2 regions of the Kurthia sp. 11kri321 genome follow, and region 1 is predicted to be linked to the other one. Evidence: predicted binding sites of a transcription regulator. Region 1 holds the regulator's gene; the other holds the start of a gene.
What was found. The regulator LexA, encoded in region 1, represses DNA repair genes until DNA is damaged. The targets are predictions, from matches to a motif close to CGAACATATGTTCG.
Positions count from the first base shown of each region.

Region 2: ruvA (Holliday junction branch migration protein RuvA) is a predicted target of LexA. The motif match lies at 5,491-5,504, and genes of this name have one in related genera.

Region 1 is NZ_CP013217.1:1,963,316-1,978,817, forward strand. Features, by position in the region: gene fur (ferric iron uptake transcriptional regulator) at 1-96, opposite strand, end outside; gene ASO14_RS09980 (NUDIX domain-containing protein) at 295-849, opposite strand; gene ASO14_RS09985 (aldo/keto reductase) at 926-1,828, shown strand; gene ASO14_RS09990 (YqkE family protein) at 1,958-2,206, opposite strand; gene ASO14_RS09995 (alpha/beta hydrolase) at 2,327-3,313, shown strand; gene ASO14_RS10000 (YneF family protein) at 3,375-3,614, opposite strand; gene tkt (transketolase) at 3,806-5,803, opposite strand; gene ASO14_RS10010 (DUF896 domain-containing protein) at 5,963-6,199, opposite strand; gene ASO14_RS10015 (YneB family resolvase-like protein) at 6,340-6,999, opposite strand; gene yneA (cell division suppressor protein YneA) at 6,999-7,301, opposite strand; gene lexA (transcriptional repressor LexA) at 7,462-8,109, shown strand; gene ASO14_RS10030 (bifunctional metallophosphatase/5'-nucleotidase) at 8,416-10,188, shown strand; gene ASO14_RS10035 (YjgB family protein) at 10,392-11,111, shown strand; gene ASO14_RS10040 (glycine betaine ABC transporter substrate-binding protein) at 11,219-12,085, opposite strand; gene ASO14_RS10045 (ABC transporter permease) at 12,096-12,947, opposite strand; gene ASO14_RS10050 (quaternary amine ABC transporter ATP-binding protein) at 12,940-14,142, opposite strand; gene ASO14_RS10055 (GntR family transcriptional regulator) at 14,344-14,982, opposite strand; cobalamin riboswitch at 15,350-15,502, opposite strand, start outside.
Region 2 is NZ_CP013217.1:972,777-988,278, forward strand. Features, by position in the region: gene minD (septum site-determining protein MinD) at 1-228, shown strand, start outside; ribosomal protein L21 leader region at 385-457, shown strand; gene rplU (50S ribosomal protein L21) at 471-779, shown strand; gene ASO14_RS04995 (ribosomal-processing cysteine protease Prp) at 802-1,143, shown strand; gene rpmA (50S ribosomal protein L27) at 1,157-1,450, shown strand; gene ASO14_RS05005 (Spo0B domain-containing protein) at 1,611-2,147, shown strand; gene obgE (GTPase ObgE) at 2,151-3,440, shown strand; gene ASO14_RS05015 (ACT domain-containing protein) at 3,461-3,916, shown strand; gene pheA (prephenate dehydratase) at 3,932-4,801, shown strand; gene ASO14_RS05025 (transcription repressor NadR) at 4,839-5,372, opposite strand; gene ruvA (Holliday junction branch migration protein RuvA) at 5,565-6,185, shown strand; gene ruvB (Holliday junction branch migration DNA helicase RuvB) at 6,199-7,203, shown strand; gene queA (tRNA preQ1(34) S-adenosylmethionine ribosyltransferase-isomerase QueA) at 7,223-8,269, shown strand; gene tgt (tRNA guanosine(34) transglycosylase Tgt) at 8,273-9,418, shown strand; gene yajC (preprotein translocase subunit YajC) at 9,464-9,742, shown strand; gene ASO14_RS14960 (hypothetical protein) at 10,029-10,187, shown strand; gene ASO14_RS05055 (post-transcriptional regulator) at 10,204-10,500, shown strand; gene secDF (protein translocase subunit SecDF) at 10,670-12,955, shown strand; gene ASO14_RS05065 (S8 family peptidase) at 13,069-14,754, shown strand; gene ASO14_RS05070 (pilus assembly PilX N-terminal domain-containing protein) at 14,842-15,502, opposite strand, start outside.

The sequences.
Region 1 (15,502 bases):
CTCTAGTAGTACGCGCACTGTCGCCTCACGTTGTGGCGTCAGTTTATAGCTCGCACCATGCAATTGCTTCTTTATTCGATCTATACGGCTTTCCATAGTGACGCCCTCCTAAACTATTCACATTATACCAAAACCCATGTTTGATTGACAACAAATAGTGGAATTTAAATGGAATGACTATCTTTTTATAATAATTATTATTAAATAACAAGTCAATTGAGAATATTGTTCACAGCAACTATGATAAACATATTTTCTCAAAAAGAAAACCTTTTTTACTTCATCTATACAAATTTATTTGTTTACCGACATATTTTGACGCATCCACATGACAGCAATGACTGTTTTCGCATCATAAATTCGACCATCTTGCATCATTTCTTCTGCTTCTTCTAAAGAAATGTCCATTAATTCGACAAATTCATCTTCATCTGGACTTGCCGGTTGCTCGATTTTATATAAGTCTTTTGCAATATAGAGGTGAATGACTTCATCTGCAAAGCCTGGTGATGTTGCAATCGTTTGAAGATACGTAAAGTCATGCGCGCCATACCCAGTTTCTTCTTCTAATTCTCGAACTGCTGTTATGGCTGGTTCTTCACCCGGCTCTAGTTTACCAGCTGGAATTTCAACAATACTACGCTCTAAAGGCTTGCGATATTGTTCAACAACAATTAAACGATCATCTGCTGTAATTGGAATAATACCTACTGCTCCAGGGTGTTTCACTAATTCGCGCGTTCCATTTTTTCCATTTGGCAGACGTACTTGATCTTTTTTTACATCAATAATGCGTCCTTCATAAATTGTTTCAGATGAAATCGTTACTTCTTCAAATTTTTTGTTCATCTTATTCACTCCATGCTTTTAAGATTGATTATTTTTCCACTTACATTGTACCATTAAGTATGAGGAGGCGTTATATATGGAGTATAGAAACTTAGGTCCAAGTGATTTACGCGTGTCAGAATTAAGTTTAGGTTGCATGTCACTACCGATGGAATTACAAGAGGCGCGTAATATCATTGACGCAGCAGTAGACGCTGGCATTAACTTTTTTGATACAGCAGACTTATATAATCATGGACGTAACGAAATTATTGTAGGAGATATTTTACGTAAAAAACGCCAAGATGTTATCATTTCAACAAAGGTCGGAAACGTATGGGATGCTTCTGGTGACAGCTGGCATTGGGATGCGTCAAAAAAATATATCATGGAGGCCGTTAAGAAAAGCCTCGTCCGTTTAGGTACAGACTATATCGATTTATATCAGCTACATGGTGGAACATTAGAAGATAACTTCGAAGAAATTGCAGAAGCATTTGAGGATTTAAAACGTGAAGGCGTCATTCGTCAATATGGTATTTCTTCTATTCGCCCAAATGTTATTGAACAAATGGCAACAATGGGTCGTCCAAGCGCTATCATGATGCAATATAGCGCATTAGACCGTCGTCCTGAGGAATGGTTTGAGTGGATGAAAGAACGACGTATATCGGTTATTTCACGTGGTACAATTGCGAAAGGTCTTTTAACAAATGAATGGGAACAACGAATGACAGACAATGGTTTTCTAGACTATTCAAAAGAAGAATTAGCACATACACTGAAACAACTTGAACAATCTACAGATTATATGTTAAACGGTGCCATTGGCTATAATTTAAAACAAGATGTCATTGCGAGTACAGTTTTAGGTGTTAGCAGTTTGCCACAATTATATGAAATTATCGACGCTTATCATCATCCTGCTTCACAGGATGTTTTAGAACAATGGATGAACATGACAAAAGCAAATCGATACGAAGAACATCGTATGAAATAAATGTATGGCTGAAAAAATATATAAAGATTAAAAAAACTGAAATCGCGCTGTGTCGCGGCTTCAGTTTTTTGTTTAGATTCTCTTATTTATGGGAATTGCACTGATAGTGTCTGTTTTAAAAATGTACGATTAAAATTTTGAACCTTGATCGCCGTATTGTTCTAACAATTCTTCAAAACTCATATTTTTCTCGCGTTGTTTTTTCTCAAATAGCGCTTTTGCACGACGCTCTTCTTCTTGTTCTTTTTCTTGTGCAACTAAGCTTTGTTTCGCTAACTTTAATTGACTTAAGACATCTGCATTTAATTGATCTTTTAATGTCAATCCGTCATCTGAAGTCGACTTCGGTTGAGTCATTTGTTTTTTCTTTTTCGCCATTTCTGTCACCTCGTATTTGATTTATATTTATTTTAGCAGAAAGTAAATCATTTGTAAGGTTTTGAAATGGCTATGGATTTTTTTAATATATTTAATTATGATGAACATGAGGTGATGAATTTGAAAAAGAAATGGCCTTTACTTGCTTCTGTAGTTGCAAGTGCTGCGAGCGCTTCCATCGCTGCCCTTGGCTATACCATTTCCAATCGTGTTATGTATATGAAACAAAAAGATGAGCAGTTCATCTGGAATCGCGAAGTACAATCCAATCGGCTTGATGAAGACTGGTTTACACATGTAGCTAAAGAAAGTTTCATTGTACAATCACCAAATGGTTACCCCATTACATGCCATAAAATTCAGAGTACGACAAGTCTTAATACAATCATTATTTTACACGGAGTAACTGAAACACATATCAATTCCTTAAAATACGCACAAGTATTTGCTCGTCTCGGTTATAATATTATTGTTTACGATCAACGGCGCCACGGAAAAACAGATGGCAAAACGACAAGTTATGGCTTTTATGAAAAGTATGATTTACAAGCTGTTGTAGAAGCTGTTCGTTCACAGATGACACATGATGCGCTGTTAGGAATTCAAGGTGAATCAATGGGTGCTGCTACAACTCTTCAATATGGTGGATTAGATGATACATTATTTGATTTTATTATTGCAGATTGCGCATTCTCAACATTTGAAAAACAACTCCACCATGTACTCATGCGCGATACACCGATTAAAACTGCTTACGCGGTAAAATTAGCTGACTTCTTTATTCAAAAACGTGATGGTTATACACTGCGTGAAGTCGCACCGATTGAAGCTGTTCAAAAGATTTCAAAACCGATTTTATATATTCATAGTTTAGAAGATACGTATATTCCACATACAATGTCAGAAGCGCTACATGCGGCAAAACCTGAAAATACACGACTTGTGTTATTCGAAAAAGGTGAGCATGCGCAATCATTTAATGAACAACCTTTTGATTATGAAAAAGAAATTATTAAATTTTTAGTAGACTTTCATATTAGTTATTTACCACAAGATTATCAATTCCCACAGAAGAAACGTCGCACACGTATTATTCAACCTGCATAACATACAAAAAGTGAGACCTACTAATGAGGCCTCACTTTTTTGGTTTATCTTAACGAATAAATTATTTCTTCTTTTTATCCATTTTATCTGTTGCTTTACTCATTTGGCTCATCACTTGGCGAACCTGTTTCTCAGATGGTTTGCGTCCCATTTGAGTCATCATCATACGAAGCATATCTTCGTTGATTGGCGGGTTTTCTTTTAAATACTTCATCATGTATTGGCGTGCGATGAAAAATCCACCCACAAGACCAACGATTAACGCAAGGATGATGAATGTAATGGCAAGACCTGTACTCACTTGTGTTCCTCCTCTATTTTCACATACGAGATAATACTCTCCATGAAGGATTATACAATAAAAAACATAGCCTATCTACATTTGTCGTAGATTTCATAAAAAATTAATTAATTATGCTACATATGAGAAATCGTTTGTTGAATAAAAAAACCCCGAAACGTCAAACATTTCGGGATTTTATTGTGTACGGATTAATTAAATAATGCTTTCACTTTCGCAACAACATTTTCAACTGTGAAACCGTATTTTTCAATCACTGTATCTCCAGGTGCACTTGCGCCGAATGTATCGATTGCAAGAACATCACCTTCGAAACCAGTATATTTATGCCAACCGAATGATGAAGCCATTTCGATTGCAAGTCGTTTTGTTACTGCTTTTGGTAATACAGATTCTTTGTATGCAGCATCTTGCTCATCAAAGCGTGCTGTATCAGGCATTGAGATAACAGATACTTCAATACCTTCTTTTGCTAATGCTTCTTTTGCAGCTACTGCTAGTTGCACTTCTGAACCTGTTGCGATTAATAATGCATCTGCTACTTCTTTTGAAGCTTTCGCTACAACGTAAGCACCTTTTTCAACACCTGCATGTAATACAGTTTGATCTACATCAAGAACAGGTAGGTTTTGACGTGATAAAACAAGTGCAGTTGGACGGTTTTTAGAAGTTAATGCTAACTTCCAAGCTGCTACTGATTCATTTGCATCTGCTGGACGAATTACTGATAAATTCGGCATTGCACGTAAAGCGGCTAAATGCTCGATTGGTTCGTGTGTTGGACCATCTTCACCAACAGCTACTGAGTCATGTGTGAATACATATGTTACAGGTAATCCCATTAATGCAGACAGACGAACTGCTGGACGTACATAATCAGAGAATACGAAGAACGTACCACCGAAGACGTTCAATCCACCATGAAGTGCCATACCGTTTAATGCTGCGCCCATTGCAAATTCACGTACACCAAACCAAATGTTACGACCAGCGCGGTCATGTGCTGAGAAATCACCAGCACCTTTGATTGTTGTTTTGTTTGAACCAGCTAAATCGGCACTACCACCGAAGAATGAAGGAACAGTTTTAGCAATTGCATTAATCATATCACCAGAAGATGAACGTGTCGCAACTGATTTACCTGCTTCATATACTGGGAATTCTGCATCGAAGTTTTCAGGGAATTCACCTTTGATTGCTTTCTCTAATTGAGCTGCTAATTCTGGGAATTCTACTTTATATGCTGCAAACGCATCATTCCAAGCTGCTTCTGCTTTTACACCATGTGTTTCAGCTGCTTCCTTGAATGTTTCATATACTTCTTCTGGAATTTCGAATGGCTCATATGTCCAGTCGTAATTCGCTTTTGTTAATGCAACTTCTTCTGTACCTAATGGTGCACCGTGAGAATCTGATTTACCCGATTTATTCGGTGAACCATGACCAATAATTGTTTTAATCTCAATTAATGTTGGTTTATTTGATGTTTTTGCATTTTCGATTGCTTGATTGATTGCTGCCACATCTGTACCGTCTTCTACTAATAAGTAGTTCCAACCATATGATTTATAACGTGCAGCTGTATCATCTGAGAATGATTTGTTTAAATCACCATCTAATGAAATATCGTTACTATCGTATAATACGATTAATTTTTCTAATTGTAGATGACCTGCTAATGACGCAGCTTCGGCAGAAACACCTTCCATTAAATCACCATCACCACATAACACGTATGTATAGTGATTGATAATATTGTGTTCTGGTTTGTTATATACTGCTGCTAAATGAGATTCAGCCATTGCCATACCTACTGCCATTGAAATACCTTGACCTAATGGACCTGTAGTAGCTTCTACACCGACTGTATGTCCAAATTCAGGGTGACCTGGTGTCAAAGAACCCCATTGACGGAAGTTTTTAATTTCTTCCATTGGTAAGCCGTAACCACCTAAGTGAAGTAGGCTATATAAAAGCATTGAGCCATGACCCGCTGAAAGGATAAAACGATCACGGTTGAACCATGATGGATTTTGAGGATTATGTTGTAGTTGTTTTGTCCATAGCGTGTACGCCATTGGTGCTGCGCCCATTGGTAAACCTGGGTGTCCTGAATTTGCTTTTTCAATTGCATCAATTGATAAAGTACGAATCGCATTAATTGCTAACTGATCTGCTTGTTGCGTCATTAAAGTTGACATCCTTTCTTCTATACAAAATGTATTACTATCTCTAGTTTAGTCAAGAATCGACTATAAAACAATGGTTATAATTGACGTTAGACGATTATCCATGAAAAAACGCACACAATTGTGGATTTTCGTCATAATTGTGTGCGTTTTTACTTGTTAATTTAGACGTCCGTTTGTTTTTTGCTTTTCACGAATTTTATCTGGCGTTACTTCTTCACCATTTGGATCGAAAATACGAACGTTTTCGATCGTATTACGCATTGTTTTACGGAATGTATCTAAATATTCTTGGCGCAGTGCCGTCTGTTCTTTTGCTTCTTCAACAGTTAATGTACCTGCTTTTTTCTTTTTTGATAATTCACTAATACGCGCTAGTTTTTCTTTTGATAGCATAATTTTCATCCTTTCGACCTAGTCACTACATTAAAGGTATGAAAAATACAGCAATTTAGCAAGTATTCAGCTCAAAAATCCTGAAAAAAGCTTAAAAATAACGATTTAAAGACTTAAAAAGACATTTTAAAGAAAAAATTCTATTGATTTTGTTGTTCTTGCACATACTCTGTATAACGACGATGCACAGTTGCTTTACTCACATGAAAACCGGCAATCTTTAACGTAGCAGCTATTTCTTCATAAGTAAGCCCTTTTTTTCTTAATGCAACAATCTGGTCAAGTGGCACATCAATTCTTTCGCGTCCTTCTGGATTACCACGATTACTAATATTTAATTCTGGACGATAGCCATTTTCAACAGCACGACGCATCCCTCGTTTGATTTTTGCATTATGTATTTTGCGTTGGTACTCCTCTACAATTGCTAAAATCTCCAGTAACATCGAATCCATATCGTTTAATTTCATTTCACCATCTGATGACATAGAATAAATCGTTGTATCGTATTTTTGTAAAAGATGTAAAACAGCCATTCGACCATTCCCACGTCCAATACGTGTCTCATCTTGAATAAATAGAGCAGATTGCGGATATTGTTTTAAGAAATCTAACAATTCTAATAATCCTTCACGCTCAATATCATAACCACTATGGCGGTCTTCAAAAATACAATCTAATGTGTACCCTTTTTCTTTAGCATAGGCAGTTAATTCAATTCTTTGTCTCTCTAAAGACTGGTCTTGTGTTTCTTTTTCTGTACTTACGCGACAGTAAGCCACAGCTTTTTTTGATTTCATTATTGATCACTCGCTAATTCTATTTGTTGTAATTCATGATTGGTAATCGGTACGGTTAATTTCTCTCCCGCCATAATTTGCCCATCAACTAAATTGTTTTCATTAATAACTTGGTTCATCCATTTTTGTGGTTTCATATCTCCGCTATATTTTTGAGCTAAAGACCATAATGTATCACCTTCTGTAATTCGAATTTCAGTTACATGCGTCTTCGCTATTGTATCACGCACAACATTACCAACAAACAATAATACAACTACCGAAAAACAAATCACCATCACATTATTTTTGATCCACTTCATCTGAATTTCCCCTTCCAACTTTTTACTAGAATGTTTGTTCCCATCATAAACTCGAACACTTGTTTTTGTCAACGGTTTTTTCAGAACAATTGTTTGCATTTGATTTTCTACGATGTTATACTCAAAATACAAAATATAGTAGGAAGTTGAGGTGAAGGTTGTGAATACTGCATTGAAAAAAACAAAACTTTCAAAGCGTCAAGAAGCGATTTTAAATTTTATTAAAGATGAGGTACAAAGTAAGGGTTATCCGCCTTCTGTGCGTGAGATTGGATTGGCTGTTGGATTAGCTTCCAGTTCAACTGTACATGGGCATTTAGAACGTTTAGAAAGTAAGGGTTATATCCGTCGTGATAAAACGAAACCTCGTGCAATTGAAATTTTAAATCCCTTTGAATCGACTACGGCTACAAAACAAGGTGTGATGCATGTTCCACTTCTTGGTAAAGTAACAGCAGGTATGCCCATCACAGCAATTGAAAATATTGAAGAGTACTTCCCAATTCCACATACATATGGTACATCTGATGACCATATTTTTATGCTAGAAATTATGGGTGAGTCGATGATTGAAGCAGGTATTCTAGATGGCGACTATGTCATTGTGAAACAACAGTCTTCTGCAAATAACGGTGAGATCGTTGTGGCAATGACTGAAGACGACGAAGCAACGGTAAAACGTTTCTATAAAGAAGACGGCTATTTCCGTTTGCAACCTGAGAATTCTTCAATGGAACCAATTATTGTTCAAAATGTATCGATTTTAGGTAAAGTAGTCGGGCTATACAGAAATATTCATTCATTTTAAATACATTTCAACTAGTAAAGGATGTGTTTTTCCACATTCATTACTAGTTTTTTTATTTTGTTTAAATTTATTTTTTTACTATAGACTTCTTAATTAATCACTTGCTAGTAGATGTTCAAATGACTAACGTCTAATGTCTGACTTATTACTTTTAGATTATTTTCAATTTATACTTATTGTATTTTTATGACAATATCTAAATAATCTTTATTTTCTGTTAAATAGAATAATTCAATAATATATTGCTATTTCAGGATGTAATTCTTATATTTAGGAGGAAACAATTCTATTTTAAGGGGTGGCGAAATGATGTTTAAATCGAAGATTATTACTTCATTAAGCGTTGCTGCATTACTAACTGCCGTACCATTTTCTTTCGGTGCAGGAATCAATGCAACAGCTAAAACAACAAGTAAAAAAGTAGTAGAGAAAAAAATCCCTGTACAACTTTTAAGTATGAACGACTTACATGGTTATATTGACGGGAATAACAAAAAAGATAGTGTAGGTACGCCAGTCGGTGGGATGGCTTCTTTAGCGTATAACTTTGAGCAAGAAAAAGCTGCTTTTGCAAAAGCAAATAAGTTGAAATCAACAACTTCTAATTCACTTTCAATTCATGCTGGTGATACAGTAGGTGGCTCTCCTGCTATCTCAAGTCTTTTACAAGATGAACCAACAATGAATATTTTAAATGCAATGAATTTCTCGATTGGGGCACTTGGAAACCATGAATTCGATGAAGGTTTAGACGAATTCCAACGTATTTGGAAAGGTAAAAAACCCATCAAAGGTGTAACACAAAACTATGAATTCGTAAAAGATTATAAACAAACAACTTCTAAAATGGAGATTCTTTCAGCAAATGTAGTTGATAAAAAGACAAAAAAATTAGTTAAAGGCTTCAAACCTTATACAGTTAAAACAATCGGCGGTGTAAAAGTCGGCTTCATCGGCATTGTAACACCACGTATTAAAGAAGTCGTTTTAGCACAACATACAAAAGATATTGATGTAGTGGACCCTGGTCAAGCTGTTGCAAAATATACAAAAGAATTACGTAAACAAGGCGTAAAAGCAATCGCCGTTGTCGCTCACTCGTCTGTCGAAGTCGATAAAGAAGCAAATTCTTCTATTGAAACACAAGAAAATTCACGTTTAACAGGCGATGTAATTGATATGTTAAAAACAGCAAACAAACTTGATCCATCGAACTCAATTGATGTTGTTTTTGCTGGTCATAATCATGGCTATGCTAACGGAACGTACAAAGGTGTTCGTGTAGTTGAAGCCTATAACTATGCATCTGCTTATTCAGTTGTAACAGGTACACTAAGTTCAAAAACAAAAGACTTTATGAAGACACCAGCAGCTAAAATTAAATATAACTACACACAAACAGAAACAACAATTATGAAAAATAAAGTATCTAAAAAAGTAAATGGTATTATTCAAGAAGCAAAAGGTATTGTTGGGAAAGTGATGGACCAACCAATCGCAAATATGAATGCAGCAAAAATCTCACGTGAACGTGTAGCCTACCCACTAGGCGGCTCACCTGTAGGGAATCTTGTAACAGATGGACAGTTAGCATTTGCAAAAGCAAAAGATGCTTCAGTTGACTTTGCTTTCACAAACTCTGGTGGCGTTCGCTCTGACTTAGATGCAACTGCTTCTGGCGATTCATTTGTAATTTCACGTGGCGCTGCACAAGGCGTTCAACCTTTCGGTAACATTTTAAAAATCGTTGAATTAACAGGCGCTCAAGTTAAATCTGCAATTAATAATCAATTTACAGGTGGATATGGTTTAGAAGTTTCTGGTTTAACATACACATATAAAGATAAAGCAGTAGTTGATGTATTCGTAAATGGCGAAAAGATTGATGAAGCGAAAACATATAAAGCAGTAATCAATGACTTCTTAGTAGGTGGCGGTGACCAATTCCCTACATTTAAAGAAGCAAAAGTAATTGATGATCTTGGTTTAGATACAGATGCATTCATTCAATATATTACAAACTTAAAAACAGTAGATGCTTCTTCTGTTGTAGAACCTCGTTTAAAAGAAGTACAATAAATTTTAAAACCCGAAATTGCGCCATATATTGCAATTTCGGGTTTTATACTTTGACCATTCTATCTCTTTATTTTATGAATATAACAAAAAGATAACAAATATTGAAACTTCTTAACAATTTTTGCTGCTATTTGTAGTAGTTGTATTCTTTTTATTTGGTATAATTTAATAGAGAATATAAACGATTAAAAGGAGGAGATTCGATGAAAACTTATACAAAACTAGCTAGTTTACTTGCAGCTTCTTCACTGCTACTTGTTGCTTGCGGAGAGCCAGAAGCAACTCCTGAAAAGGAAGTGCCGAAAACACAGGCAGCTGAAAACACGACAGCGAAAACAGAAGATGTACAAGCAGAAGATGTACAAACAGAAGATGTACAAACAGAGGCTAGTAAAAAAGAAGACACTACTGTAACATCTACTTCTTCTAAAAAAATCGAAACAAAATCAAAAGACACGGTAAAACCTATCTTACGTGATTTTTTACAAAACCAATTCAAAACAGCGAAAAATGGTATGACAGAAGGTGTTCCATTTGAGAGTGGAAAATCGGTTTATGAAGACATTACAAAGAAATGGGGAAAACCCGCTACAACATTCTCTAATAATACGAATTATATTGAATATAAAAAGAAAGGAAAAGTAACCTATGCTTTTGCCATTGGGCGCGGAGATCGTGTTTATGATGTGCGTACTTTCGTAGCACCTGACAGTTCATTTAAACTATCGGATATTACATTTTCAGATATTATAGCTATTGGTGGTAAGCCCTCATCAACAACCTATAATGGTAAAGATACGATTTTAAATTATAAAGTCGGAAAAAATACGCTGAAATTTGTTGGTCCAACAAAAACAAAAAAATTAGATCATATTTCCATATTTAATCAACGTGCTTCAGAGCCAATGGGCGGACGTGGTTAATTGATTAAAAACGAGGTCTTACCGTGCGTAGACCTCGTTTTTTAATGTAAAAAATCCTATGCGTGAACTTTCATATGTTCACTACATAGGATTTATTTATTACACGATTATTTTGTCCACTCTGCTACTTTTGTTTGGTTTTCTTTAATCCAAGTTTTTGCAGCTTGTTCTGGTGGTGTACCATCATGAATATCTAACATAACTGATTCGATATCATCTGTTGTCCAGTTAAAGTTTTTCAAAATTTTATAAGCATCTGGTGATTTCTCTTTTAGCTTTTTAGAAGCGAATGTATGAATTTGTTCTTCGCCACCATATACTTTTTTCGTATCTTTTAAGAATTTTAAATCATATTTTTGGAACATCCAGTGTGGTGCCCATCCTGTAATAACGATATCTTCTTTCTTCTTGATAGCTTGACCAAGTGCTACAGTCATCGCACCTGAAGAAGATTGTTTTAGTTTCCAATCACTTAAGTTTTTATAATCTTTTAAAGCCTTTTCTGTAGCACCCATGATGCCTGCTCCTGGCTCAATACCTGTGATTTCTTTTTTCGCTTGGTCTTTTAAATCTTCAATTGAATCAACCTTCATATAATCTGGTACAACTAAACCAATTTTAGCACCTTTTAAGTTAACACCTAAATCCTCTACTTGGTCTTTATACTTATCATATTGCGCACCATGTGTATGTGGTAGCCATCCAGCTACCATTGCATCTGCTTTGTTATTTGCGACAGCTTCCCACATCACTGCATTATCAAGTGAAGTTGTTTTGACTTTAATGCCTTCTTCTTTTAAAACTTCAGCAATAACATTTGTTGAAGCTACTTCTGTATCCCATTCTACATATGCAAGTTCAACAGTTGGATCTGACTTATCTGAACTTGAAGAGTTACCGCATCCAGCAAGGACTGCTGATAGACCAAGACCTAAAGCTAGTCCTGCTGCTTTCATTGTTTTTGAAAATTTCATCTAATTCACCCTACCCTTTTTTAGTATTGAAACTTTGTGTTAAACGATCAATTAAGATTGCAAAAATAACAAGTGCTAAACCAGCTACAAAACCTGGTCCAACGTCTGCTCTTTGTACAGCTGTTAATACTTTTTGACCTAAACCTTCTGCACCAATCATCGATGCAATAACAACCATTGATAGCGATAGCATAACCGTTTGGTTTACACCAGCCATAATTGTTGATTTTGCTAATGGTAGTTCTACGTTGAATAATTTCTGTGGTCCTGTACTACCGAAAGATTCTGATGCCTCAATTAATTCTTTTGGTACTTGCTGAATCCCTAAATTCGTAAAACGAATCGTTGGTGGGATTGAGAAAATAATGGAAGCAAACACCCCTGGTACTAAACCAATACCGAAGAATGCAACAGCTGGAATTAAGTACACAAAACCTGGCATTGTTTGCATGAAGTCTAAAACCGGCTTCATAATACTTTCAAATACTCTACTTTTTGACATACAAATACCAACAGGAATCCCGATAATAATCGAAATTAAACTCGCAAATAGTACAAGCGTGACCGTATTCATTAAGTCACTCCATAATCCTTGGTTATAAATAAACAGTAAACCAAGTACTGCGAAAATCGTTAAACCGAGTTTTTTCTTCGTTGCAAAAAATGCTAATACTGCAACTAATAAAATAAATACAATTGCTGGAACCATAAGTAAGAAATCTGTAACGGCAAGCATCATGCTTTCTGTATTCTCTTGAATTGCATCAAAGAAACCTTGTCCGTGTTCCGTAATATAATCCATTGCATTATTCGTCCATTTTGCAAGTGGCATCATCGGAATTTGATCGAGTAAATTATTCATGTGCCGTCACCTCCGCAGATGTTTCTTTTGCGAGAGCTTCAATCACTACACCGCGAATAAGAACCCCAACTAGCTGATCATTTTTCATAACAGCTACTGGTGTTTTTGAGTCTGAAATAATTGGCAACACTTCTTCTAATAGTAAATCGTGTGGCACTGTTAAAATATCTTGTTGTACACAATTGATTAAATTTGTTTGGCCTTCTTTTGCACAACGTAATGCGTCGTCTGCAGTTATGTAGCCAACTAATTGTTTTGGCGGTGTCACTGCTAATACCATACTCACTTGTTCATCTTTCATACGTTTTAATGCCATTTTTGGTCCATCATGTGCCGGATTAATCGTTACTGGTTTCACCATGATGTTTTCAGCTGTTAATACTTTAGAACGGTCGATGTCTTCAATGAAGCTACTTACATATTCATCAGCTGGATTTGTTAGAATTTCTTCACCCGTACCGATTTGAATGATTTGTCCATCTTTCATAATGGCGATTCGGTCACCAATGCGTAGTGCTTCATTCAAATCATGCGTAATAAAGATAATTGTCTTCTTCATATTTTGTTGAAGTTCTAACAACTCATCTTGCATCTCTTTCCGTATTAAAGGGTCGAGGGCTGAAAAGGCTTCATCCATTAGAACAATTTCGGCATCGTTTGCGAGTGCCCGTGCAAGACCTACACGTTGCTGCATACCACCGGATAATTGCTTTGGATATTGATCTTTGAAATCAATGAGTCCCGCGTTCTCAAGTGCTTTTTCAGCTTTGACTTTACGCTCTTCCTTTGGAACCCCTCGAACCTTTAATCCATATTCGGTATTTTTTAAAATCGTTTGATGTGGGAATAACCCAAAATTCTGAAAGACCATATTAATTGAATTTCTTCGCACTTGTCGTAATTGTGTTTTATTCATTTTCGATACATCTGCATCGTTAATGTAAATTTGCCCTGTTGTTGGTTCGATTAAACGATTAAGTAATCGTACAAGTGTTGATTTACCACTACCTGATAAACCCATAATAACGAAGATTTCACCTTCTTTTACTTCAAAGCTTGCATCATAAACACCAACAGTTGCACCTGTTTCTTTTAAAATAGTTGATTTACTTTTTCCCTTCTTTACAAGCTCTTCTGCTTGTGTAATTTTTTTTCCGAAAATTTTACTTACGTTTTCCACTCTTATTTTAGCCAAGAGCTACACCTCAATTCGTTGCGATATCAGTTTGTTACAAAATAAGTAACAACTTAACCCTAACAAAAAGTTGTTACTTATGTCAAATGTAAGCATCAAAATGCCATGTTTCCCCTGGGAGAAACATGGCATTTCCTATCATTATTTTATGTTTATGAATCCTTGTCACAACAAGGTTTATATACCTTTTAAAAAGTCGATTTATCCTTTGTATAAAAAATTTTTTACAATATCGAAAGATGCTTCATTTCCAATAAAGTATAGTACATCATTTTCTTTAATTGATGCATATGGTCCAGGTGATAATAAAATCGTTTCACCGCGACGAATCCCGACAATTGTAGCTGTCGTATTTTGCCAGAAATTTAATTCTTGAATGGTCATATCTAAATACAGGCATTCCGATGTTACAGTCACGTTGAATGGTGCAAATGGATTGAGCGAATGAAAACGATTTGTTCGCGACACTAACTCTTGTGACAGTTGTTCCAAGCGCTCTAATTCTTCTTTTTGTTTGGCGATGGATTGAAAGACATCATGCTGAATTTCATTGACTGATTGCACATCTTTTAATTGATGTACAAATTTTGCAGCTTCTTCATAAGACTTGATGAAGACGCCACTCCCCTTTGTAGCTTGAACGATTCCTAAATCTTGTAGTACTGCAATGGCACGGCGCGCCGTTTCAGATGAAACACCATATTTACTCGCTAATGAGGAACGTGCATATAGCTTTTGCCCAACCTCATATTCTCGATCTACAATCTTAGAGGCAAGGTCAGCCGCAATAATTTGATAACGCGCCTGCTTTATTTTTGTTTTTTTCTCATGTTCGGTCATTTACCGAAACCTCACTCTCCATCTCAAAATATATAGTCCATATAGTAGCACTAAATACATTGCTTTTCTATATCTTTACAAATAATTTATACATTTTTAAAGTAAACGAAACATTTTACTGTATTAAAAAGAAGGAATCACGTATAAACACGCAATTCCTTCTTCTCTAGAGTTTAGTTCTGTTAGGTCCCGTAACGAAACAAATTTTGTATTATACTATTCGGAAGTTGGGGAGTTCTAAATAGTCGTATTGAATCATTGAATGGGAATCGTAACGAGAGCACAAAAAACAGCTTCCCCCACAGGAAAGCTGTCATCTACTAAAAACATAAGTAGCTAACATCAACCTATCCTCGTAGGTAAATAAAGATGCACAGTAGAATTGGCAGGTCTCCTGGCTCATGGTCACTGTGTAACAGCCCCTTCCCATCTATTTAAAGACAGTGGATATGCTTACTACACTCACATTTACAGTTGCGGGACAGCGCTGGAGTCACACCAGCTTCCCTTTTAAGCGAGG
Region 2 (15,502 bases), 990 kb from region 1:
ATTACAATGCATCTATCACTCGATTTAATTGGTATTATTCCAGATGATGATCGCGTTATTACATCTTCGAATAAGGGGGAACCGATTGTGTTAGAACCATCTACACAAGTGGGGAAAGCTTATCGTAATATCGTGAGACGTGTAATGGGTGAGTCTGTACCATTAATGACACTAGAAAAAGAAAAGCAAGGAATCTTCACTAAATTTAAAGCTTTATTTTCAAAATAAAGATGCGAGCGAATTTCACCGTTTTAGGTTTAGAAATTCGCTTTTTTCGTACAATAAAAAATTTTAGTTGTTATAAATAGAAGAATATACGTTATTATACGAAAGTAACTTGACGACTTTAAAACCGTATGGTATTATTTCATATGTTATGTAGCACCCGTGCTACAACCGCACTGACGAGGTTCAAGTATCTTTTAGATCACCTTTGAAGGCGAGTCTGAGTCTATTGAGGAGGTGCAGTTATGTACGCAATTATCGAAACAGGTGGTAAACAAATCAAAGTTGAAGCGGGCCAAGAAATCTACGTTGAAAAAATCAACGCTGAAGCTGGTGAAGTGGTAACTTTTGACAAGGTTCTTTTCGTTGGTGGTGACGACGTTAAAGTTGGAGCTCCATTCGTAGCTGGTGCAACAGTTACAGCTAAAGTTGAAAAACAAGGTCGTCAAAAGAAAATTACTGTTTTCAAACTTAAAGCTAAAAAGAACTACCGTCGTAAGCAAGGTCATAGACAACCTTACACTAAACTAGTAGTTGAAGCTATCAACGCTTAATTATTAGTGAGGTGAAAAAGTTATGATTACAGTAGAAATTCATAGTAATGAAAATCGAGAATCATATGGCTTTGAAATTTCAGGACATGCCTATTCAGGTGAACCTGGTCATGATTTAGTTTGTGCAGGCGCATCTGCTATTGCCTTTGGTAGTGCAAATGCGATTGGACAACTACTTCAAATTACGCCGGGAATCGAGCAAGGTGAAGAAGGCGGCTATTTATCAGTCGTTGTGGATCCTGCCGATTTAACTCCTGAACAAGACGCAAAACTGCAAACAATTCTTCAAACAATGGTAACCCAGTTTTATACGATGGTTGCTAGTTATGGAGATTATATCGAATTAAAATATAAAATGCTGTAGGAGGTGGAACATTATGTTATTGAAATTAGACTTACAGTTCTTCGCATCTAAAAAAGGTGTAGGTTCTACAAAAAACGGTCGTGATTCAGAGTCAAAACGTTTAGGCGCTAAACGTGCTGACGGTCAATTCGCTTCTGCTGGTTCAATTTTATACCGTCAACGCGGTACAAAAATTTACCCAGGTGAAAACGTTGGTCGTGGTGGCGATGATACTTTATTCGCTAAAGTAGACGGCATTGTTAAATTCGAACGTTACGGTCGCGATAAGAAGAAAGTTAGCGTGTATCCTGTAGCACAAGAAGCTTAATTTAAAAGTTAAGGACTGCAGTAATGCAGTCCTTTTTTGTGGTGAAAAAACGGTGTTTGCTTCAGATGCAAATACCGAATTTTTTTCGCTCAATAGAGAAATTTTCATAAAAAATTGTTATACTAACAACAAGAACATCTCGCTAAAGGAGTGTTTACTTGTGATAGATCAGCCACTATCCGTAAATGAAGTGCTTCGGCACATTCAACATGATTTTTTAAATCAATTACAATTAATCAAAATGAATCTGGCTCTAGACCATGTCGAAGAAGCCAATCAACTTGTTGACCAACTCTCAACAAAATATCAACGATTTTCAATTATAAATGGACTGAAATGTGCGCATTTAATCGAATGGCTTCAGACATGTCAGTGGCGTTTTCCTTCTATAACGATTACAATGGAGAGCGATATTTCCGATAGCGCTCCAACAGAGTGGGACGTTCCTCTGCGTAATTATTTAGAGAGCTCGCTACAGTCTGTACATGAAACAATCGACCCGTTTGTTGAACAAAATTGTCATATCTATGTGATGTCTACGAAACAAAAAGTGGAGATTGCAGTCGAGATGAAGGGACATTTTGAAAAAAGCGATTTTTCAATCCCGATTCAATCAGAAGATTTAAGTGTAATCCATGAGGAGTATTCAGATACAGTGTGGCGTTATCGTGTCATAGGAAGTAAGGAGGGAAAGTAAATAATGTTTGTCGATCACGTAAAGATTTATGTTAAAGGCGGTGACGGTGGCGATGGTATGGTCGCGTTCCGTCGAGAAAAATTTGTTCCAAATGGTGGACCAGCAGGTGGCGATGGTGGTAACGGTGGAGCCGTTATCTTCAAAGTAGATGAAGGACTTCGTACGTTAATGGATTTCCGATTCAAACGTCACTTCAAAGCTGAACCAGGTGAGAACGGTATGAGCAAGAACGCACATGGTCGCGGTGCAAAGCCAATGGTTGTTAGCGTGCCACCAGGTACAGTCGTAACAGAAGAAGAAACAGGTCGCGTTATTGCCGACTTAGTAGAACACGGACAAGAAGCAATCATTGCACGCGGTGGACGCGGTGGACGTGGTAACTCACGTTTTGCAACACCTGCAAATCCTGCGCCAGAACTTTCTGAAAAAGGAGAGCCAGGACAGGAACTTAATGTTATATTAGAGTTAAAGGTATTAGCTGATGTTGGTTTAGTTGGTTTCCCAAGTGTAGGTAAATCTACTTTACTATCAGTCGTATCTTCAGCAAAACCAAAAATTGGTGCATATCATTTTACAACGATTGTACCAAACTTAGGAATGGTTCAAGTCGGGGATGGCAAATCATTTGCAATGGCTGACTTACCAGGATTAATTGAAGGCGCTTCTGAAGGTGTGGGCTTAGGACACCAATTCTTACGTCATATCGAACGTACCCGTGTTATTGTACACGTAGTTGATATGTCAGCGATGGAAGGTCGCGACCCATACGAAGATTACCTAACGATTAATCGCGAGTTAGAGCAATATAATTTACGCTTAACTGAACGTCCACAAATTGTTGTAGCCAACAAAATGGACATGCCAGATGCAGAAGAAAATTTAGCTGAGTTTAGAAAGAAAGTAGGAGAAGATATTCAAATCTTCCCAATCTCAGCTGTTTCACGTCAAGGTTTACAAGAACTACTTTATGCAGTGTATGAATTACTAGAAGTAACACCTGAGTTCCTACTACACGATGATGAAGAGGAAGAAACAGATGCTACAGTACTTTACAAACATGAAATTAAAGGACCAGATTTCGTTGTAACACGCGACGATGACGGTGCTTTTGTATTAAGTGGTGACACAATCGAACGTCTATTCAAAATGACAGACTTTAGTCGTGAAGAATCAATTCGTCGCTTTGCACGCCAAATGCGTGGTATGGGTGTCGATGATGAGCTTCGTGAACAAGGTGCTGAAAATGGCGATACCGTTCGTATCTTAAAATTTGAATTTGAATTTGTAGAATAAACGATTCAGGGGGGAAAAAGATGAAAAATGTAGCGGATCAAAGATATTATTTAGTTCGTGAAGATGTTTTAACAGATGCGATGCACAAAACGTTGCAAGCTAAACATTTGCTACAATCAGGAAGCGTCTCATCTATCTGGGATGCTGTGAAACAGGTTGATTTATCTAGGAGTGCTTTTTATAAGTATCGAGATGCTGTTTTCCCCTTTCACTCAATTGTTCAAGAACGCATTTTAACAGTGTTCTTGCAATTAGAGGATCGTAAAGGTACATTAGCTAGACTTCTTTCTACAGTTACCGATACACATTGTAATGTATTGACTATTCATCAAACAATTCCGATTCAAGGTAGAGCCAATGTAACATTGTCCTTAGACGTGACTGCAATGGATGTTGATTTAGACGACTTATTACAAAGTCTGAAAAAACTTGATTTTGTTGAATCAGCAGAAGTGATTAGTTCAGGCGCGTTATAAGAGGGGGCTTTTGTGTTGGAATCAAAAGAGTGGGAGAATCGGGTGGCTTATCTAGGCCCAGAGGGTACATTTACGGAGTTGGCGACAAAAGAATTGTTTCCAAACGATTGGACAATCCCTTTTAAGACAATTCCAGAATGTATTGAAGCAGTTGACTCAGGACAAGTTGATCGTGCAGTGGTACCCGTAGAGAATGCTTTAGAGGGTACAGTACCACTGACGATTGATTATTTATTCCATGAGGCAGATTTGTATATTGCGGCAGAGGTCTTGTCGCCGATTGAGCAGCATTTAATGGTACATAAAGATCATGCAGCGCATTATGGTGAGATGGAGCGCGTATATTCGCACCCACACGCCCTTGCGCAGTGTCATAAATTTTTGCATTACCATTATCGTTCTGTACCACTAAGTCAAACGACTTCAACAGCAGCAGCGGCACAATATGTGTCAGAACATCCAGAGAATAATATCGCAGCAATTGCGAATATTGCAGCGGCGAAACAGTATGATTTGGCAATTGTAGAACAAAATATTCATGATTTCCATTTTAATCATACACGTTTCTTTGTATTATCGAAGCGTAATGACCGTATTGAACGTGAAGCGGATCAGGGACCAATTAAAACAACGTTGATGATTAAGTTACCAAATGATCGTTCGGGTGCATTGCATCAAGTATTATCTGTGTTTGCATGGCGTCAAATCAATTTAAGTAAGATTGAATCTCGTCCATTAAAAACAGGACTTGGTGATTATTTCTTCATCGTTGACTTACTAGAAGACGAGCATGCACCTTTAATGATGGGTGCGATGGAAGAATTGAGAGCGCTTGGCTGTTCGGTTAAGTCATTAGGTAGTTATTATACGTATCAACAAAAATAAAAACGAGGTAGAGTGGAAACACTCGCCTCGTTTTTTATTATGCTTCAGGTAATAGATAACCCTTTAGATGTAATTGTTCAATCGCTGCATCTAATTTTTTCTCATCATCAGCTGAAATCACGTGTAGATGAGCACCCTCTGTTAAATTCATTAGAAGGCTTGCTTCAGTTGCGGTCACTTTTTGAATAAATTGTTGCACATCATAACGACTTGATACCATAATCGATGCCGTAATTTCACCATATACGGGATGTTCTACCGTTACATTTTTAACCGTTACCCCTGCATCAACAAGTGTATTCAGTTCATCTTCTGCTTGTTCCGGTGTATGGAAGCTCGCAATCTCGCGTTCAAACACACGATGATTTGGATGTTCAGATAAATAGACGTAACCTTGACTTGTCGCCATGATTGGTTCGTCCTTTGCTTTTAAGAGCGCCATGTCATTCACAATCACTTGACGCGATACATTTGTTCGTTTCGCAAGTGCTGTCCCTGTGACAGGGCGTTGTTCATTTTTCAGAATCGTAATAATGGCTTCACGACGTTCTTCACCTAATAATTTTTTCATATGATTAACACCTCGATTGAATGCTTTTACGCTGTTAATCATATCATATATTTTTAAAAATGAATCACCTTATAATCGTTCGAAAGCATTCGTGAATTGTGGTATGATAGCTACTATGGGAATGTGTGTTTGTTTTTAGCACACGACGGATTATGCTATAATGCAAAAGGCTATGAAAAGGAGAATTCGTGTATGTATGATTATATAAAGGGACCTGTTACGCGTGTAACACCCGAATACATTGTAGTGGAGGTGACAGGTGTAGGCTGGCAATTGAATACACCAAACCCTTATGCTTTTCATGTATCAAATGAGGAAATTCAAGTATTTACACATCTAAGTGTAAGAGAAGATGCACAGCAACTATTTGCCTTCACGTCACTTGAACAGCGTGAGCTATTTCGTAAGTTGATTCAAGTGTCAGGGATTGGACCAAAAGGGGCACTTGCGATTCTTGCAAGTGGACATCCATCACAAGTAATCACGGCGATTGAACAAGAAGATGAAGCTTTCTTGATTAAGTTCCCAGGTGTCGGTAAGAAGACAGCACGTCAAATGATTCTGGACTTAAAAGGAAAGTTAGATGCATTACTTGAACATGTAGAATTACCAAGCACAGAAGATGAATTACCGTTATTTGGCGTGAATCCGAATAAACATGAACTTGAAGAAGCGATGCTTGCTTTAACAGCACTTGGTTACTCAGAGCGTGAACTTGCAAAAGTGAAGCCACAACTAGATGAAAATGAGCAATTACATACGACAGAAGCTTACATGAAGGAAGCGCTCAAAATATTATTAAAACAAAAATAGGAGGTGCAGATTGATGGAGGAACGGATTGTATCAGGTGAGTCTACAGAATTAGATGAACAATTAGAACTTTCATTAAGACCTCAAACGCTTGATAGTTATATTGGACAACAAAAAGTAAAAGAGAATTTACGCATCTTTATTGAAGCGGCAAAAATGCGTGAAGAATCGCTCGACCACGCACTATTATTTGGACCACCTGGACTTGGGAAAACGACGCTTGCGGCAGTTATTGCACATGAGATGGGTGTTAATATTCGGATGACGAGTGGACCGGCAATTGAACGACCAGGAGATTTAGCTGCGATTCTCAGTTCATTAGAACCGGGAGACGTGTTATTCATTGATGAGATTCACCGTCTACCGCGTGCGATTGAAGAAGTGCTATATCCAGCGATGGAAGATTTTTGCCTCGATATCGTAGTTGGAAAAGGTCCGACAGCGCGCTCCATCCGCCTTGATTTACCACCATTTACATTAGTTGGTGCAACAACGCGTTCAGGCGCATTATCTGCACCACTTCGCGACCGTTTTGGTGTATTATTAAGGTTGGACTATTATGATGAACCCTCACTTGCCGAAATTGTAAAAAGAAGTGCGGACTTATTTGGTGTTTCCATTCATGACCAAGCAGCGAACGAACTAGCCAGACGCTCGAGAGGAACACCGCGTATTGCAAACCGTCTATTAAAGCGTGTACGTGATTATGCACAGGTTTTAGGAGACGGTGAGATTACGGTATCACTCTGTCAGACTGCTTTAGAGCTTCTACAAGTCGATCCACTCGGTTTAGATCATATTGACCGCAAATTAATCGAGGGAATGATTGACCGCTTTAGAGGAGGTCCTGTAGGCTTAGATACGATCTCTGCAAGTATTGGGGAAGAATCTATGACGATTGAAGAAATGTACGAACCTTATTTAATGCAAATCGGGTTCATTCAACGAACACCAAGAGGTCGTATGGTTACAGCACTTGCTTATACACATTTCGGATATGCGTATCCAGCAGAAACTTAATGAAAAGAAGGAAGTAACGATGAAATTAGAAGATTTTGATTATGTATTACCAGAAGAATTAATTGCACAAGTACCACTTGAAAATCGTGCTGCAAGTCGATTGATGGTATTAGATAAAGAAACAGGTGAAGTAGAACATCATCACTTCCCGCATATTGTGGAAGAATTAGAAGCAGGAGACTGCCTAATTTTAAATGATACACGCGTACTACCTGCTCGTTTAATCGGTGAAAAGAAAGAGACAGGTGCACATATTGAAGTGCTACTCATTAAGCAAACAGCTGATGACGAATGGGAAACATTAGTGAAGCCCGCTAAGCGTATTAAAGTGGGAACCGTTGTCACATTTGGTGATGGACTATTAACAGCTGAATGTACAGGTGAGTTAGAGCATGGAGGTCGACTTTTCAAGTTTAATTATGAAGGCATCTTCATCGAGATTTTAGAAAAGTTAGGTACAATGCCTCTACCACCTTATATTCATGAGAAGTTAGATAACCAAGAGCGCTATCAAACGGTTTATTCAAAAGAACTAGGTTCAGCAGCAGCACCGACAGCCGGTCTGCATTTTACAGATGAAATTTTAGATGCCATTCGTGCAAAAGGTGTACAAGTTGCTTTTGTAACTTTACATGTAGGGATTGGTACATTCCGTCCTGTAAGTGTTGAAACGATTGAAGAACATGATATGCATGCGGAGTTTTATAACTTACCAGCTGAAACAGCTCAAATCATCAATGATACAAAAGCGAACGGTGGACGTGTCATCGCAGTAGGTACAACATCTACACGTACACTTGAAACAGTCGCGCAAAATAATAATGGTCAAATTATCGCAGAGTCAGGTTGGTCAAAAATCTTTATCTACCCTGGTTTTGAATATAAAGCAATCGACGGAATGGTTACAAACTTCCATTTACCAAAATCATCTTTAGTGATGATGATTAGTGCATTAGCAGGTCGTGAAAACGTACTGAATGCTTATAAAATCGCTGTTGAAAATAAATACCGATTCTTCAGCTTTGGTGATGCGATGTTCATTCGTCCACAAAAGAAAGGAAATTAATTTATGTCAGAACAACCAATTCGCTACGAACTGATTAAAACATGTAAACAAACGGGAGCACGTCTAGGGATTGTGCATACCCCACATGGTTCATTTGAAACACCAGCTTTCATGCCAGTAGGTACACAAGCAACAGTAAAAACGATGGCACCAGAAGAAATTAAAGAAATGGGCGCAGGAATTATTTTAAGTAACACTTATCATTTGTGGCTACGCCCAGGACATGAGATTATTAAGGAAGCAGGCGGACTTCACAAGTTTATGAACTGGGACCGTGCGATTTTAACGGACTCAGGTGGTTTCCAAGTATTCTCATTAAGCGATATGCGCAAAATCACAGAAGAAGGGGTACATTTCCGCAACCACTTAAATGGTAGCAAAATGTTCCTTAGTCCAGAAAAAGCAATGGAGATTCAAAATGCACTTGGTTCAGATATTATGATGGCTTTTGATGAATGTCCTCCATTCCCAGCAACATACGAATACATGAAAGCTTCTGTTGAACGTACTTCTCGTTGGGCAGAACGTTGTTTAGAAGCACATGAACGTCCACAAGATCAAGGACTATTCGGTATTGTACAAGGTGGAGAATTCGAAGAGCTACGTAAACAATCTGCAAGAGATTTAGTCTCTATGGACTTCCCAGGGTATGCAATTGGTGGTTTATCAGTTGGCGAACCAAAACCAATTATGAACCGCATGTTAGAATATACTACGCCATTACTACCTTCGCATAAGCCACGTTATTTAATGGGTGTTGGCTCACCAGACTCATTAATCGATGGTGCGATTCGTGGTATTGATATGTTTGACTGTGTATTACCAACACGTATTGCACGTAACGGTACGTGCATGACAAGCCAAGGTCGTGTTGTCGTGAAAAATGCAAAATATGCAAAAGACTTTACACCGCTTGATCCAGAGTGCGATTGCTACACATGTAAAAACTATACGAAGGCATATATTCGTCACTTAATTAAGGCAGATGAAACATTCGGTATCCGTTTAACTTCGACACATAACTTGCACTTCTTGCAAAACTTAATGCGTCAAGTACGTCAAGCAATTCGTGAAGACCGTTTAGGAGACTTCCGCGAAGAATTCTTTGAACAATACGGGTTTAATAAACCGAATGCAAAAAATTTCTGATTCTTGTATAATAATGAATGAGAAAGAGAAAGGGGGAATAGAAGAATGGATTTTGGAGCTTTAGGTAACTTCTTACCATTGATCATTATCATTGCGTTAATGTACTTCATGTTAATCCGTCCAGCGTCAAAGCAGCGTAAAAAGACAGCAGAAATGCAAGCAGCTTTATCACGTGGGAACAAGATTATTACAATCGGGGGACTACATGCAACGATTGATGCAATTGACGATAAAACAGCAGTAGTTGTATTAGAAGACGGTACAAAAATGCGTTTTGAGCGTGCAGCAATTGGTCGTGTTGTAGAAGACGACGCAGCTGAATAATCAGTGTATAAAAGACAGGCTGGGACATAAGTGTAAAAACACTATTCCATATGAGCATAAGAAAAACTGGAATCGCGCTGTGGCGCGGTTCCAGTTTTTCGTTGCAAACGTTAAAACGGGAAGTGAAATATTTTGTCCCAGACTGTTTTTTGTTTGAATAAATTGGAATTAAAGGTGTAATATAATAAAGATGGTATAAAGGTCATAATAGATAGGTCATGAATCGCTTTTATCTGAAAAATGTGAAATAATAGAATCAACTCACGTTTGAAGGAGCGAATGTTTTATGCCTACAAAAGATGAAAGACCACGAAAGATGGCGGATAGCCAAACCTATGCAAAAGTTTCAAAGTCTGAAAAACGTTTACGCTTTTTAGGCTATGTGATTATGACCATATTAATCGTGGCAATGCTTATTTGGACAGTCCGTGTATTTCTAATGTAGAGGAGGCGCATTTTACATGATGCCATTCGAATCATTGTTTCAGAAGTTGCAAACGGTTTTAAATATGAAGTGTGAAGATTTACAGGCTCAAGGTGTGGAGCAACCGAATCCATCTGTTATATGGCACTATTTTGTTCATCAACAATGGTGTGATGTGGAATCAGAGGAAGAAATGCATATTCACCAGATGGTCAGTGATTTACTAGCTTTAACAAAACAGCAATATTGTACATATATTGAGCAAACATCATATAAAATGACACCATTTGCTGAATTAGAAGAAGAAGAAATTGCCGCATTGCTCGAAAGTTAGAAAAAATTTACTGAGAAGGTTTGACAGCAGGAAAGCACTGTTTCATAATAGACCTGTTACGAATAACGGTGACAAATTGACGTTATTCCATTATAGTAATAATATATTGGTATTATATTACTGCATTTAAGAACAAGCGATGTGTTAAATGTTCAGGGAGGATTTATACATGAAATTGAGAAGTCGAATTGTTGCTTTCTTCATTGTTGTCATTGCATTATTTGCAACAATGGGAGCGACAACAGAAGGCATCGTAAAGAACATTAATCTAGGTCTTGATTTACAAGGTGGATTTGAAGTTCTTTATCAAGTAGAACCTTTAAAAGGTGCTAAGCCCATTACAGAAAAAGATTTACAAGCCACTGTAACGGCCATTCAAGAACGTGTCAACGTGCTTGGAGTGAGTGAGCCAAGTATTCAAATTGAGAGTGGTAATCGCATTCGTGTGCAGTTAGCTGGTGTTAAAGATCAAGATGCCGCACGAGAGCTATTAGCAACACAAGCGAACCTAACATTCCGCGACGTTAATAATAAGCTATTATTAGATGGTCGCGATTTAAAACAAGGTGGAGCAAGTGATGGCTTCGATTCTCAAACGAATCAACCAATCGTATCATTAAAATTAAAAGATGCGAAAAAATTCAGCGAAATCACAACAGACCTTTCACAACGTGGACCTGGTCAAAACTTAATGGTCATCTGGTTAGATTACCAAAAAGGTGATACGTATGAAAAAGAAGCCAAAAAAGAAGCTGCTGGTCAAAAGCCTAAATTTATCTCAGCTGCGTCTGTACAAAATCCTCTGAACACAACAGATGTTCAAATTTCAGGTAACTTTACTGTACAAGAAACAAAGGATTTAGCAGGTATTTTAAATGCAGGTTCATTACCTGTTCAATTAAAAGAAGTGTACTCAACATCAGTAGGGGCGCAATTTGGCCAAGATGCTTTAAAATCAACAGTACTGGCTAGTATCATTGGTGTTTTAGCTATCTTCTTCTTTATGTTAGTTGTTTACCGTTTACCAGGTGCTGTCGCAATCGTGACATTAAGTGTCTTCACATTCATCACATTATGGATTTTAGACATGATTAATGCTGTATTAACATTACCAGGTATCGCCGCTTTAGTATTAGGGGTAGGTATGGCAGTCGATGCGAATATCCTCATGTACGAGCGTCTAAAAGAAGAAATTCGTGTTGGTAAGTCTGTAAAACAAGCGTTCAAAGCAGGTTCGAAAAACTCATTCTCTGCAATCTTTGATGCGAACATTACAACATTATTAGCAGCAGGCGTATTATTCATCTTCGGTGTAAGTACAGTAAAAGGTTTCGCAACAACATTAATCATTACAATCTTAGTCAGCTTCTTAACAGCTGTTTGGGGTACACGTGTATTACTTGGCTTACTTGTAAACAGTGGTTACTTAGATAATAAGAAAACATGGTTTGGTGTGAAAAAATCAAGTATTCATGGCATTGAAGAAGGCTTTGATACACTCGATTTAAAAACGAAATTCGACCGATTCGACTTCGTTCACACACGTAAGCGTTTCTTCACGATTTCAGCTGTTCTTATTTTAGCTGGTTTAGTCGTTCTAGGAATCTTTAAACTAAACTTAGGGATCGACTTCTCAAGTGGTGCGCGTGTTCAATTACAATCTGAACATAAGTTGACAACACAAGAAGTAGAGAAATTCTTAGATAAAACAGGCTTCCCATCTAAAAATATTGTCATTAGTGGTGACAAATCAGAATATGCAGCTGTTCGTTATGATAAAGACTTCTCAAAAGAAGATGTCCAAAAAATGAACGCAGCCGCAGACAAAGCATTTGGTTATAAAGCTTCTGTAAGTTCTGTATCGCCAGACGTAAGTAAAGAGATTGCACGTAATGCGATGTATGCACTTGCGATTGCAGCAGTCGGAATCATTATCTATGTAGCAATTCGCTTCGAATGGCGCATGGGTATTGGTGCGATTGCCTCACTAATTCATGATGTATTCTTCATGGTAGCGATCTTCAGTCTGTTCCGATTAGAAGTCGATATGACCTTTATCGCAGCAGTTCTAACGATTGTTGGTTACTCAATTAATGATACGATTGTTACGTTTGACCGTATTCGAGAGAACTTACATCGTGCAAAAGTTATTAAAACACCAGATGATTTAGCTAATATTGTCAACAAATCATTACGTCAAACATTAGGTCGTTCGGTTAATACTGTAATGACAGTCATCATTGTTGTGGTATCATTATTAATCTTTGGTGCACCGTCAATTGAAAACTTCTCAATCGCGTTACTAATTGGTTTAGTAACAGGTATGTATTCATCTATTTACATCGCAGCACAGATTTGGTATGTATTAAAAGTACGCCAAATGAAAAAGCATGGCGGTAAAGTGAATGTAGAGAAGAAAAAACGTCAATGGGGTTCAGATGAACCACAAGTATAATATTTAGACTAAAGCACTAGCTTATGAAAATAAGTTAGTGCTTTTTGTGTAGAAAAATATATTCAATTTATCCATCTGATGATATAATTCGGATAGAGAAAGGGGAGATTCAAGTGAAATATACAAAAATTCTAGTCGGCAGTCTCTTTCTAGCATGGCTTGGTTTTCAGCCAATTTCAGCCCATGCCGCAACAGAGGTAGAACACGTATCTGTTTTTTATAAATCAGAAGCAGGGAAGGAACTAATTTTAGATCAAGTGGAAGACGCAAAAAAATTAGATGCGATTGATGCAGTAGTGGGAACATTTTCAAAAGAAGAAATTAAAAAATTAGAAGCTTCTAAACAAATCGAGGTTGTACATACAGGTACACGAAAATTACGCACACAAGATGTTGGACTTCCTGTACCATTCGCAAATTTCACAACGAATTGGAACCAACAATTAATCACTGTTCAAAATGCATGGCAAAAAGGACTGGATGGTCAAGGCGTTAAAGTAGGAATTATCGACTCAGGTATAGCCAATCATGCAGCCCTTCCAAAAGTGCAGCGCAAAACGATTATTTCTGACTCAAGTCAGATTACATACGCATCGAGTGCTACATCACATGGTACATTTGTTGCAGGTATTATCGCAGCACAACCAGGAAAAGCGGGCAATGTAATTGGTGTGGCACCTGGTGTTGAATTATATAGTTATAATATTGACGGAAAAGACGGAGCCGATTTAATCGACTTCATGACAGCAATCAACTATGCAATCCAACAAAAAGTCAATATTTTAAATATTTCGATGGGAATCTCTCAAGCGGATTTATTATTACCGAATGAAAAAGTAAGCGACAATCCATTATATATCGCAGTGAAAAAAGCATTGGATGCAGGTGTAATGGTCGTTGCAGCTTCAGGGAATGACGGGAAAAATCAAATTGATTATCCAGCTGCGATCCCAGGTGTTGTAGCAGTTGGTTCAGTTGAAAAGACGAAAAAGTTGTCTTACTTCTCCAATACGGGGAGTGTATTAGACCTTGTAGCACCGGGAACGGATATTACATCACTTGCATACAGTGGCGGTACATCTACCGGCTCAGGCACATCGTTTTCAACGCCACATGTGACAGGTTTACTCGCATTATTAAAACAAGCGTATCCAAAAGAATCTGCGAAACAACTAGAAAATCGCCTCTATGCAAATGCAATAGATTTAGGCGTAAAAGGACCTGACTCAATATATGGTTACGGACTCGCACAATTTTCGTCTAAAATTTTAACAGCGAGTGTACAACCAGTTGAATCAGCAGCCGCTAAATATGTTCGTGTGAATCAATCCAAAATTAAAACAATCGTTCAAAATATGAATAATAAAAAAACAGTTCATTATGTAACGGAATTTATTCCACTCTATACCGTTACAAATCAATTAACGAAAGCACAAAAAACAAGTGTTGAAGTATACCGTAAAAAAGTCGGCGCAACGATTGTTTCAAGTACTCAAAAATCAAGTCGAATCAAAGCAACGAATTATACAACATTGAAAACTAAAAAAACATCGACATGGATATGGGCAACACCAGTGAAAAAGTCGACAGTTCGTACATCGGCATATGCAGTATATAAAGACGGTGCGAAAGTATCAGGCTTCACCTTCTCGACGAGTGCCTCAGGTAAATATACAACAGTGAAAGCGACGAAAACACTCGCAAAAGGCACGTATTACATGACACTTGATCCGAAAAATGTACGCACAACGAAAAACAAAACAGTGAAACCCGTCATTGTGAAATATGTAGTGAAATAAAAAATCGACTTCGGCATGAGATGCTGAAGTCGGTTTTTTTGATATGAAAAAAGAAGAAACCTCGCTAGGAGATTTCTTCTCAATTATTTAAGGATTATTAACCTCGACTGAACCACTATCAGAGTTTGGTGTTAAAGAGGAGTCGATTTGACCATTTGCCCCCCCACCTGTACCAGAATTATCATTATCTATATTTGGTTTTTGATAAATTACTTTAGTACCACCAGACATAGTTATATTGTTCCCTATAAGAGCCCCCGTAATTTCACCCCCACCACTTACATTAATATTAAATTTTGGAGCATAAAAATAAAGGGGAGTTTTTGTAGAACTTCCTCCACTGATTCTAACATCTTTTTTAGCGATATCATTATCTCCTCGTAATATAATATTCCCAGAGAGCTTTATCCCTCCATTTATATCAATAGGCGCATATAAAAAATCTAAATTAACAGCATTTTCAAAACCACCATTTATTGTAGGTTTATTATTTCCAGTATAGTAAATATTAGTTTCTTTACTATTTATTGTAGTAGTATTATTTAATTTTAGAGAGTCATATGCAAAAATATTTACTTTTTCTGTCATATTCATTGTGGAACTAGAGCCGAATGTAACTTTATTAGAATATATATTTAAATTTTTAGCATTAGATATATGACCACTACCTGATTGAGAAAATTCATCTGCGGAATAAATATTAATGTTATTCGCTGATTTTAAAATTGCAGAACCGGAAAGAGAAAAG